Regions from separate parts of the Photobacterium minamisatsumaniensis genome, predicted to be linked through region 2. Evidence: predicted binding sites of a transcription regulator. Region 2 holds the regulator's gene; the other holds the start of a gene.

The links. Region 2 encodes CRP, which controls carbon source genes, mostly activating them, when cyclic AMP is high. Its sites were predicted from a motif close to TGTGANNNNNNTCACA; they were not measured.
Region 1: the regulator CRP is predicted to act here: its motif matches at 3,356-3,371, upstream of deoD (purine-nucleoside phosphorylase).

What each region holds. Positions count from the first base shown of each region.
Region 1 covers NZ_JAKJSI010000020.1:70,789-76,334, forward strand. Annotated here, with positions in the region: gene L4D78_RS11110 (hypothetical protein) at 1-297, opposite strand, end outside; gene L4D78_RS11115 (GNAT family N-acetyltransferase) at 485-943, shown strand; gene L4D78_RS11120 (porin family protein) at 1,034-1,546, opposite strand; gene L4D78_RS11125 (amidohydrolase) at 1,752-3,038, shown strand; gene deoD (purine-nucleoside phosphorylase) at 3,400-4,110, shown strand; gene L4D78_RS11135 (transposase) at 4,490-5,546, shown strand, end outside.
Region 2 covers NZ_JAKJSI010000014.1:190,209-195,754, forward strand. Annotated here, with positions in the region: gene astD (succinylglutamate-semialdehyde dehydrogenase) at 1-857, shown strand, start outside; gene L4D78_RS07015 (DUF1338 domain-containing protein) at 910-1,713, shown strand; gene L4D78_RS07020 (hypothetical protein) at 1,811-2,026, opposite strand; gene crp (cAMP-activated global transcriptional regulator CRP) at 2,196-2,828, opposite strand; gene L4D78_RS07030 (OsmC family protein) at 3,097-3,501, shown strand; gene L4D78_RS07035 (phosphoribulokinase) at 3,556-4,425, opposite strand; gene L4D78_RS07040 (YheU family protein) at 4,555-4,773, opposite strand; gene L4D78_RS07045 (hydrolase) at 4,827-5,546, opposite strand, start outside.

The sequences.
Region 1 (5,546 bases), on a different contig from region 2:
ACGGAAAGCCGTTTGACGTAACGGCGCTAGTCGAGCAGCACCGCGTACAACATATTCGGTCACCAACTGGCTAACGGACGTGTTATCTGGCCATATGTTTTTCGCAGTCAATGAAGGTAACGTTAAACGCTGGCAAACCGTTCCGCTAGGAGCCACCAGTATCACCGACTGCAGAGCACCCGGCGATGGTAAACGTGATGCCACGTTGTATTCAATACGCCACGGTCTTGATACCTCCTGTAAAATAGACCGATAAACCTGTTCAACTGTGGACTGGTAATATTGATAGTTGGTCATGGCTTGCCTCCGGAGATATCACCTATGGATTACGGCCATTATACTAGAATGGTAACAGCACTAACTTGATCGGAATCTTATTTTCAAACGATGTTTTTTTCGCCATTATTACTATGTTCACACCACCAAAACAATTTATAATCACGTCACCAAAACAATGCAAACCGCTAAGTGATGATTCACAATTATGCCTGAATTAACTATCAGTACGACACTTCCCGAAAACGCACCAATGTCATTACTGCTTGAAGCTGACCCAAGTGAAAAGCAAATACAGACATACCTCGAAGAGTCACTCATTTATGTTGCTATGTTGAATAACAAAGCGGTGGGAGTTTGCGTTATTCAAGCAATGCCATTACACAACGCAGAGTTAATGAATATTGCGGTTTGTCCGACACATCAGTCCAAGGGGATTGGAAGCCAATTGCTACTACATGCCATAAAACAAACAAAGCAGTTAGGCATCAAAACGTTAACGCTTGGTACTGGTACATTTGGTTACCAGTTGTCTTTTTACCAGCGTGCAGGTTTTCGCGTAACAAGCATCGATAAAGATTTTTTCTTACGCCATTATGATGAGCCGATTTTTGAGAATGGTATTCAGCATAAAGACATGCTGAGGTTAACGTTAAGCCTTCAATAAAATAGCCACCAGAGGGTTGTTCGTAGCGAACCAATGGCGGCTAATTCAATGATTTTTTCAAGACGTTGACTTAAAATATTGGCCTACGATTTAAAGGCTAGCGCCAATGCCAAACATGATTGCATTGTTGGTTACATCGCCCATATCGCGATACTCATAACCCAAAGAAAGGTCAATAAATGGTAGCATCGAAAAAACAACACCAGCCCCACCCGTGAAGCCCCAACCGTCGTCTTCTATTTTGCTGCCTGGTCGCTCGATATCGTAGTCATAGTAATTGGTGCCAATTTTCGCATACACGCTACCAATCAATAACGGGATATCGCCCCGTACCGTTAAAGGGAAAGTGGTATAATCGATGTCATTAGATCCACCAACGTTCGCATCAACATCCGCACTGCCCTGCACGACACCCGCGTTGAGTGAAAATATATCATTGATTTGATACGACGCATTAATGCCATATTCAAAACCGTAGTCACTATTACCGTCGTATTCGACTTTCGCACTCCCAGCATGCGCTCCAACTGATAACCCCAAAATATCAGCACTTGCTGGTACTGATAAAAATAATGCAATGGCAGCCACTCCAAACTTTTTCATTTGCTCTTTCCCTCGAATTACTTGCCGTAAAATTCTGATAATTATCTTTAACGAGTAGTTGATGGCCCAATAAATTACCAGTGATACCCCACATTTCCGTGCAGCAAATCACTGTCTCTATTTCATTTTTAAAATAGGCATTTAACGCACACTAACGGCAATGGTATATGCTTATAAAATCATGGCATCGGAGGTGGCTTCAACAATGTTCCGGTTATTACTGCTCTCTGTGTTAGTACTGCTACTGAGTGCCTGTGACAAAGAGAGTTCCCCTAACGCCGACATCATCTATATCAATGGCGATATTGTTACCATGGCCACACCTGCGATTGTCAGTGCCCTTGCAGTAAAGGATGGGCGGATACAAGCGATAGGCACACAAATTGGGGTGATGCGACATAAAGGAGACAGAACAGAAATTGTCGACTTGGGTGGTAAAACGATGCTTCCTGGCTTTATTGACCCACACGGTGCCCTGATGGCAAATATCGAACAATTAGGCTCGATACAGGACGCGCAATTGGCATTTGCAAAGCAAGGTTTTACGACCCTCTCTGAGGGTTCAGCCACAAAAGAAACCATTACCGTCCTGCAGCAAGCAGCCAAAGATGAATTGCTTACCCAAGATATTATCGTCATTCCGCTCTATGACGCTGCGACATTACTCTTATCGAACACGCCTGATATCTTTGGTTATTATCATAACCGTTTGAAATTTGGTGGCATAACACTCGTTTTAGATGGCACTGCCGCAGAAGAGACGGCTTGGCTTTCTATGCCCTACCTTGCACCTCTATCACAAGAATCTGGATGGAGAGGCAAACCCAGCCAACCCTTTAGTCAATTCAAGCAACAGTACAGTGATGCCATAAACCAAGAGCTACAAGTCTTCGTTCGTGCTGTTGGCGATGCAGCTATCGACGCCCTGATTCAGGCGGCATATGATTTAAAAATTAATGCCTCGCAAAATAAGCGCCACGTGGTCATTAAGTCTCGTTTTATGCGGGTTAACCAACTCACTCATTACGTGAAATTGGGTTTTATTCCAAGCTTCTCTACGGGGCATATTTATTTCTACGGTGATAATGATGCCTTACTACTTGGTAAGCAGCGTGCTTACTTCCAAAGCCCCACACTGTCAGCCCGTGAGCTTGATATCGGCTTTACTAACCATACCAGCAGTGCCACCCATGGAATACATGGCTTAAACAGTATTTGGAGTGCCGTCAGCCGCCTCACCCAAGAAGGGATCATTGCTGGTCCAAATGAGCGTATCGACATACTTAACGCCCTCAAAGCCATTACCATAAATGCCGCTTATCAATTTTTCGAAGAAAATAGCAAGGGTTCTCTTGAACCCGGAAAATTGGCTGATTTAGTGGTCTTGTCACAGAACCCCTTAGAGGTTGCACCCGGCTTGCTACGTGATATTCAAATTATCGAAACCATAAAAGAAGGAAAAACACTTTTCAGCCAAGCCAATACCGAGTAAATAATGAAATCCATTACAAGATCACAGGTCTATCCCCTTTATTACATCGATTCTCTTGTAATCACCACAACAACACAAAGATAAATAAACAATTGATATAAAACAAATTAAACTCAAAACCCCCAATGTAACCATAATAAATAGCGACATTCACGCAAACGATATCCCTCGCCCTTTCAACATATTTGGTAATCAAGGTGCTATTTTAGAATGGTGGAGAACCGAAGTGTGATCAGGATCGCGAGATTCTGCGTTGCACTTACTTACACTTTCTCCATCAAGCGACACAACAATACGGCCTCTTCGGTAGAAGCCATTGTGAACGCTTTCTCATAATTATTCGTCATTCTAGGAGTTATCTATGGCTACCCCACACATTAACGCAGAACGTGGTGATTTCGCTGAAACCGTACTGATGCCAGGAGATCCACTTCGTGCCAAGTTCATCGCTGAAAACTATCTAGATGACGTAAAACTTGTATGTGATGTACGTAACATGTTTGGTTACACTGGCACATACAAAGGCCAACCTGTTTCAGTGATGGGTCACGGTATGGGTATTCCTTCATGCTCAATCTATGTACACGAATTGATCAAAGACTTCGGTGTAAAAAACATCATCCGTATTGGTAGCTGTGGTGCTGTACATGACGACGTAAAACTAATGGACGTTATCATTGGCTTAGGTGCTTCTACTGACTCTAAAGTTAACCGTATTCGCTTTAACGATCATGATTTCGCCGCTATCGCGGATTACGGCATGCTAGAGACCGCAGTTAACGAAGCTCGCGCTCAAAATGTACCGGTTCGCGTTGGTAACGTATTCTCTGCCGATCTATTCTACAGCCCAGAAGCGGATCTATTCGATAAGATGGAAAAACTTGGCATTTTAGGGGTAGATATGGAAGCTGCGGGCATTTACGGTGTTGCAGCAGAGCTTGGTGCAAAAGCACTGACTATCTTAACGGTTTCAGATCACATCAAGCGTGGTGAAAACCTTAGTGCAGAAGACCGCCAAAAATCGTTTGCTCAAATGATGAATGTCGCACTAGAAACAGCCATTAAACTGTAACCAATTTCGTGGTCAGTACGCCCCGATGTACTGGCCACTTTTTCTTTGTATTATTTTCAAGCAATACCTCTACCATCATCGCTAGATGTTATAGGTATTGCCGAAAATAGGGATGTTAGTGTCAACAAAATGCTTTAGCCTACTGAACCGCTGCTCAATATTTTGTAAAATGTGGCGTCTTACACAATTTGACGAATGAAACCCCTTCAGGTTTCAATTCAAGCGGTAAATAATGGCGACAACAAATTGCAGGTACTAATTATGTGCAGGGTTAAGAATTACCTACCCTGTACTTCCCTTCCCTCTTCATTATTTATAAAGACAAGCGAAACGGATAACACAACGGTTACTCAAGCCCATGGAATAACGTTAGGCTGGCATGATGAAAACACCCCACAGCGATAATCACACCCTTTTGCTTCCTGAAGCAAGTCACGGTACCCAGCTTAATCACTGTAAAACCGTCAGTTGCAAACATTTTGGGTCAACCGATACCAGTCATTATGTTCTACAAAGAAGCAATCCGAAAAAGCCGATTCTTGTGTGCCGTGAATGCGGTGCTTTCCCACCATTGGTGAATAACCATGATGTCGACGCTGAAGTCACACGACTTCAGCAGCAGCAACGCTGTGGTCTACCCGCTTGTAATAATGCTGAGTGTGAAAACCTTGGACTGCCCGTTCTCACTCACCGTCATTTGTATCATGCCTTTGGTTATAGTGGTGATCGTCAACGCTATCGATGCAAATGTTGTCAGGCTACTTTCGTCGACCGCTGGTCTGGGTTTAATAATAAAAACCAATTACAACAGAAGTTATTGGCTATGTTATTTACGGGCTATTCAGTGCGCGATATCTGCCGACGTTTGGATATGAACCCAAAATCGTTTTATGATCACTTGTCTCACATCGCGAGTCGCTGCCGACGCCAACTAACCATCTTTGATGCCCGCTTATTCAAACATGCAAAGTCACTTGAATTAGCGTCAAACATTCGTCCACTACAACCAAAAAGTAATAATGGTGTGCTGTGGATGGCCAGCTGTGAAGCCCAAACAGGCTATGTTGTTGCACAAGATATTAATTACCAACAAACAGCAGAAATTCAGGGCACAGCTCAGCATGACCCATACGTGAATGGGACACGGTTTATGTCTGTTCCCATCGAAGATCCGATTGAAACAAACACCGCTCCCCTACAAGGGTTATTGGCACAAATTGACACGAAATACCGTGATATGATGTCAAGGCCCAACCTTGAAGACCCATTAACCAGTATGCCAAGGATTAATTATCCAGCTAAAGGTTGTTTAATCCGGCCACAATACACCGTATATGCCCACTACCTTCATCTACGTGGCATGATCGAAAATAATCACTCATTGTCAATTTACATGCCGCAAGAAACCTTGTTGCGTTCAGCCTGTATCTCCATTT
Region 2 (5,546 bases):
GTGAAACGGGTGAGGCATTAGCGGGTGACAGCGGTATCGATGGCCTACTCTTTACGGGTAGCGCGAATACCGGGCAGATCCTGCACCGCCAGTTTGCTGGTCAGCCAGAGAAGATGCTCGCACTTGAAATGGGGGGCAATAATCCGATGGTTATTTCTCAGCATTATGGCGAGCTTGATGCCACTGTCTACACTATTATTCAGTCAGCGTTTATTAGCGCGGGTCAGCGTTGTACTTGTGCTCGTCGCCTGTATTTACCCAAAGGCGAGAAAGGGGATCGTGTACTTACTCGCTTAGTTGAGCTTGCATCGGCTATTCGCGTGGGTGGTCAGTTTGATGAGCCAGCCCCTTTTATGGGATCGCAAGTCTCTAATGCCGCTGCAGATAACATTCTCCAAGCCCAGTCTCAGCTTATTGGTCTTGGCGGTGAAGCATTATTGGTCGCTACCCGCGGGCAAGGAGCAATCGTTACTCCTGGGATCATTGAGGTGAGTACTATCGCAGAATTACCGGATGAGGAATATTTTGGCCCCTTGTTGCAGGTTGTGCGTTATGACGGTTTAACACAAGCCGTTGAGAAGGCAAATAATACCCGTTATGGCTTATCTGCAGGGCTGATCTCAACCGATGACGATGAATGGCAGTATTTTATCGATCATATTCGGGCAGGCATTGTGAATCGCAACCGTCAATTGACGGGTGCCAGTGGGGATGCCCCTTTTGGTGGGCCGGGTGCTTCTGGCAACTTGCGGCCAAGTGCTTATTATGCCGCTGACTACTGTGCGTACCCAATGGCATCAATGGAAGGTGATCAACCTGAATTGCCAGCACAGTTGTCACCAGGGATCCGTATGTAGAGCATGTTTCAGGTATTCCGTTTTATCGACCAGCTAAGAGGATGTGATATTCATGGAAAGGGTTGTGCAATTATTTGATGGCTTATGGCAAGACTATACTCAGCGTTTATGCCCCTCTGCTGCACAGGTGCATGATTTACTCACTGAAGATGAGCCGTTGCTGAATGACCACATTGCGTTACGGACGTTCAATTTACCTAAAGTGGGCCTAGATAGGCTAGCGGCGCCGTTTATTGCATTGGGTTATAAACCTTGTGGTAAGTATCACTTTGAAGCGAAGAAGCTTTATGCTGAGCACTTTGAACATCCAAATCCAGATGCACCGAAAGTCTTTATCAGTGAATTGCTAGTAGGGCAGTTTAGCTCGTTGCTACAGCAAACCGTTCGAGAGCTTGTCGATCAAGTACCTGAAGCGGCGATGCGTGATCCAGCCTTCTTGTATGGTGGGCGGCGTTGGGACCTCGACTATGCCACTTATGAGTTGCTGGTAGCAGAAAGTGAATACGCAGGGTGGTTAGCCGCGCACGGTTTTGGTGCCAACCATTTTACGGTCAATATTAATCAGCTCGAGCAATTTACCGAGGTCGAAGAGGTTAATCATTTACTGCGCCATAACGGCTTTTCGATTAATGAATCTGGGGGCGATGTGAAAGGTAGCCCAGAGGTAATGCTAGAGCAATCAGCGACGATTGCCGATACTGTTGATGTTGGCTTTACCGATGGTGTGTTTAGTATCGCGGGGGGATTTTACGAATTTGCTAAGCGCTATGCTACACCAGACGGTGAGTTATATCGTGGCTTTGTTGAAGCGTCAGCGGATAAAATTTTTGAAAGCACCCACGCGAAGAAAGGCTAAATTCTCTGGCGTGAAAAGAGATTAACCCCATAGCCCACTGTTATGAAATACGGTGGGTTTATCGTGTGCGATAAGAGTCAAACGTGTTTGGGGTAGACTAATGGCACTGGCTATCAAGTGGTGTGATCCCAAATTCATGCTTAGCAAGTTGCCCTTTATGGTATGGCGAAGTCGTTTGTTGTTCAAAATAGTGCCGACGCCCGCTAAAGCCTGTCATTTCAACTGTTGGGGGAAGGGGGGCAATAACGCTCGTATTGCTTGCAGGAAAGCCATTTGCTGAAAAACGTTCGAGATCCATATCAATTTTATCCATGTGAATGACGTATTATCACTTACGCCAGATATGCACAATGTAGCACTTGATGGTGAGGATACAAGAAAGAAAAAGTGAGCAATACGGCAAAAATACCATTTTGGTATGAATTCCCGGATCAAAAAAGCCGCCTGAGGCGGCTTTTTATTATCAATGATGGCACGCGAAATTAACGTGTACCGTATACCACGATAGTTTTACCGTGAGCAGAGATTAGGTTCTGCTCTTCCAGCATTTTCAAAATACGACCAACAGTTTCACGAGAACAACCCACGATCTGGCCAATTTCTTGGCGAGTGATCTTGATTTGCATACCGTCAGGGTGCGTCATCGCATCTGGCTGTTTCGCAAGGTTTAGAAGTGTCTGAGCGATACGGCCAGTCACATCTAGGAAAGCAAGATCACCTACTTTCTGGCTTGTAACCTGAAGACGGTTTGCCATTTGAGCAGACAGACGCATCAGAATATCAGGGTTAACTTGAATAAGCTGGCGGAATTTCTTGAAAGAAATCTCTGCTACTTCACAAGGGGTTTTTGCTCGAACCCAAGCGGTACGCTCTTGGCCTTCTTCGAACAAGCCTAACTCACCGATGAAGTCACCCTGGTTTAGGTAAGACAAGATCATTTCCTTGCCTTCTTCATCCTTGATTAGGACAGCCACAGAACCTTTAACAATGTAGTAGAGCGTTTCAGCTTTTTCACCCGCATGAATCAAAGTACTCTTTGACGGGTATTTATGAATGTGGCAATGCGAAAGAAACCACTCTAGAGTTGGATCTGTTTGAGGTTTACCTGGAACCATATTACTAACTTCCTCTGTGTTTGTTGCCCAACAACGACGTCCATCAAAAAAGGGCTGGGCCTATACTTGGTGTTCGTCGCTTAGGATATTCAGTCAACAGCTGGGCTGCAAGCTCACGTGAATAATTAGTTCAAAGTTTATCTTTTTTCAGCATGCATTTCTTGATATTGATCTATCGAGAATGGTCATTTAGTAGTCATAAGTGTGCACATGATCACACAGTTGCTATATTGTCACTAATTACCCTATAAGTAGTAAGGAAAAACAAATGCAATCACGAGTGAAATGGGTCGAGAATATGACCTTCTTAGGTCAGTCAAATTCTGGCCATAGTGTGGTTATGGATGGCAATGGCGGAGAAAAAGCGCCAAGCCCAATGGAAATGGTATTGATGGCGGCTGGGGGATGTAGCTCGGTTGATGTGGTTGATGGATTGAAATCAGCAGGGCAGAAGATTACGGGTTGTGAAGCGCAAATTTCATCTGAGCGCCGTGAGCAAGCCCCCCGTATTTTTACCTCAGCAAACCTACATTTCGTGGTTACAGGTCATGAACTCGATGAAGCGCTAGTGGCGAAAATTGTTGCTGATTCGCTAGAGAAGTATTGCTCGGTGTGCTTGATGCTTGGTGAAGGTGTTGAAATGACGCACTCTTATGAAGTGAACTGCGCTTAATTCGACACGGCCGCGAGAGACCCAAGCCCCTGAAAGGGGCTTGAATTGTATTATTTAACCAATCTTTCCTGTTTCGATCAGTTTTTGGATCAACGGGCGCATGATTAGCTCCATGGCAAAGCTCATTTTGCCACCCGGAACCACCAATGTATTGTGGCGTGACATGAATGATCCTTGGATCATTGATAACAAATAAGGGAAGTCGACATTTTTGATCCCACGAAAACGGATCACAACAAAACTCTCATCTAGGCTTGGAATGGCTTTGGCGCTGAATGGGTTTGAAGTATCAACGGTTGGTACGCGCTGAAAGTTAATATGGGTACGAGAAAACTGAGGCGTAATATAATTGAGATAGTCATCCATCGATCGCACAATTGATTCCATCACGGCTTCGCGTGAATGACCGCGATCACGGGTATCCCGTACAATCTTTTGAATCCACTCTAAGTTGACGATTGGTACCATGCCGATCAATAAATCAACGTGCTGAGCGACATTGGTTTCACCATCAACAGCACCGCCATGAAGTCCTTCATAGAACAATACGTCGGTGTTTTCTGGTAACTCCTGCCATGGTGTGAATGAACCGGGCATTTGGTTATAAGGTACGGCTTCATCAAAGGTATGCAGGTAGCGCCGAAATTGGCCGCTTCCATCATCACCATATTGGCGAAAAAAGGTTTCTAGCTGGGGAAAATCGTTAGCCTGAGGGCCGAAGTAACTAATATGTCGACCTTGATCTTTGGCTTTTCGAATTTCGACATCCATTTCTGGGCGAGTAAAACGGTGAAAGCTATCACCTTCCAGCCAGGCAGCATTAATGCCCATCATATTGAACATTTTACGAAATGCTTCTGAGGTGGTGGATGTACCTGCCCCTGAAGACCCTGTTACTGCAATTATTGGATGTTTTGCAGACATGACAAACCCTGTCGTTAACATTAACGGAAAGAGTTATTAACAGGGTAGTGAGGTAAGGTCAAGTCGGGAGGCCAAAAATGATACGTGAGTGCAGTCGCCAAAATTGTATAAATTAGCGCAGTAGGGGGCTTATTCCCCCATATGGCGGCGTAATTTGATATCGACAGATTCATGCAACTCAGAAAAGACGATAACGGCTTCACCCTTATCAAGTTGCTGGCGGACCCGCTGTACTTTCTGCTCCATACTGAGCTCTTGTTCACCGTAGTCTGTTCCCTCTCGTAACACAAAATGTTCGATTAAGTTGACTAGGGTGTCGGGGTCAATATCACGCCAAGGAATGATCATAATGGGCTGCTCTTTACTCAAAGGATGAAAAGCCAATTATATTGTTATTATTGTTATTTGTAGAGCGGTATGAATTGACCAAACCATTCTGGCACGGTGTGTTCAAGCCAGAAATCAGGCTTATGCCAAGAGCCAGAGACAAAACCCACGTGACCGCCATGGTGACACAAGTCATATTCGATGTGTGCAGGTAAGGGGTGGGAAGGAATAACATCTGCAGTCATGAAAGGGTCGTCTTTGGCGTGAATGACCCGAAGCGGGATGGTTACGGTAGCCAATTTGGTTAAGCCACTACACCGTTGGTAATAATCGTTAGCATCGTCAAAGCCGTGTAGGGGGGCTGTGACTTCCTCATCAAATTGCCAAAGGGAACGAATGCTTGCGGCTTGTTCTTGTTTGAGTGGCATTGCTTCAGGCTGTGCGCTAATTTTTTTACCGAGGTTACGCTTCATCGATGCCAATAGGTACCGCTGATAGATCTTTGAGAACCCTTGCTGGATCCGACTTGAGCATGCAGCCAAGTCTAGTGGGGGAGAAATCACTTGTGCCGCAGCCAATTCAGACTGGTGCCCTTTTTCTGCGAGGTAATTAACCAGCATATTGCCCCCAAGCGATACCCCGACAGCAAGGAAAGGTTGAGTGGGCAGTTGTTGCCTCAGCCACTGAATAAAAAAATGGGCATCATTGGTTTCGCCAGAATGGTAACCCCGAGGCTGACGATTTATTTCACCACTGCAGCCACGAAAATGCATCATGACCCCGAGCCAACCTTG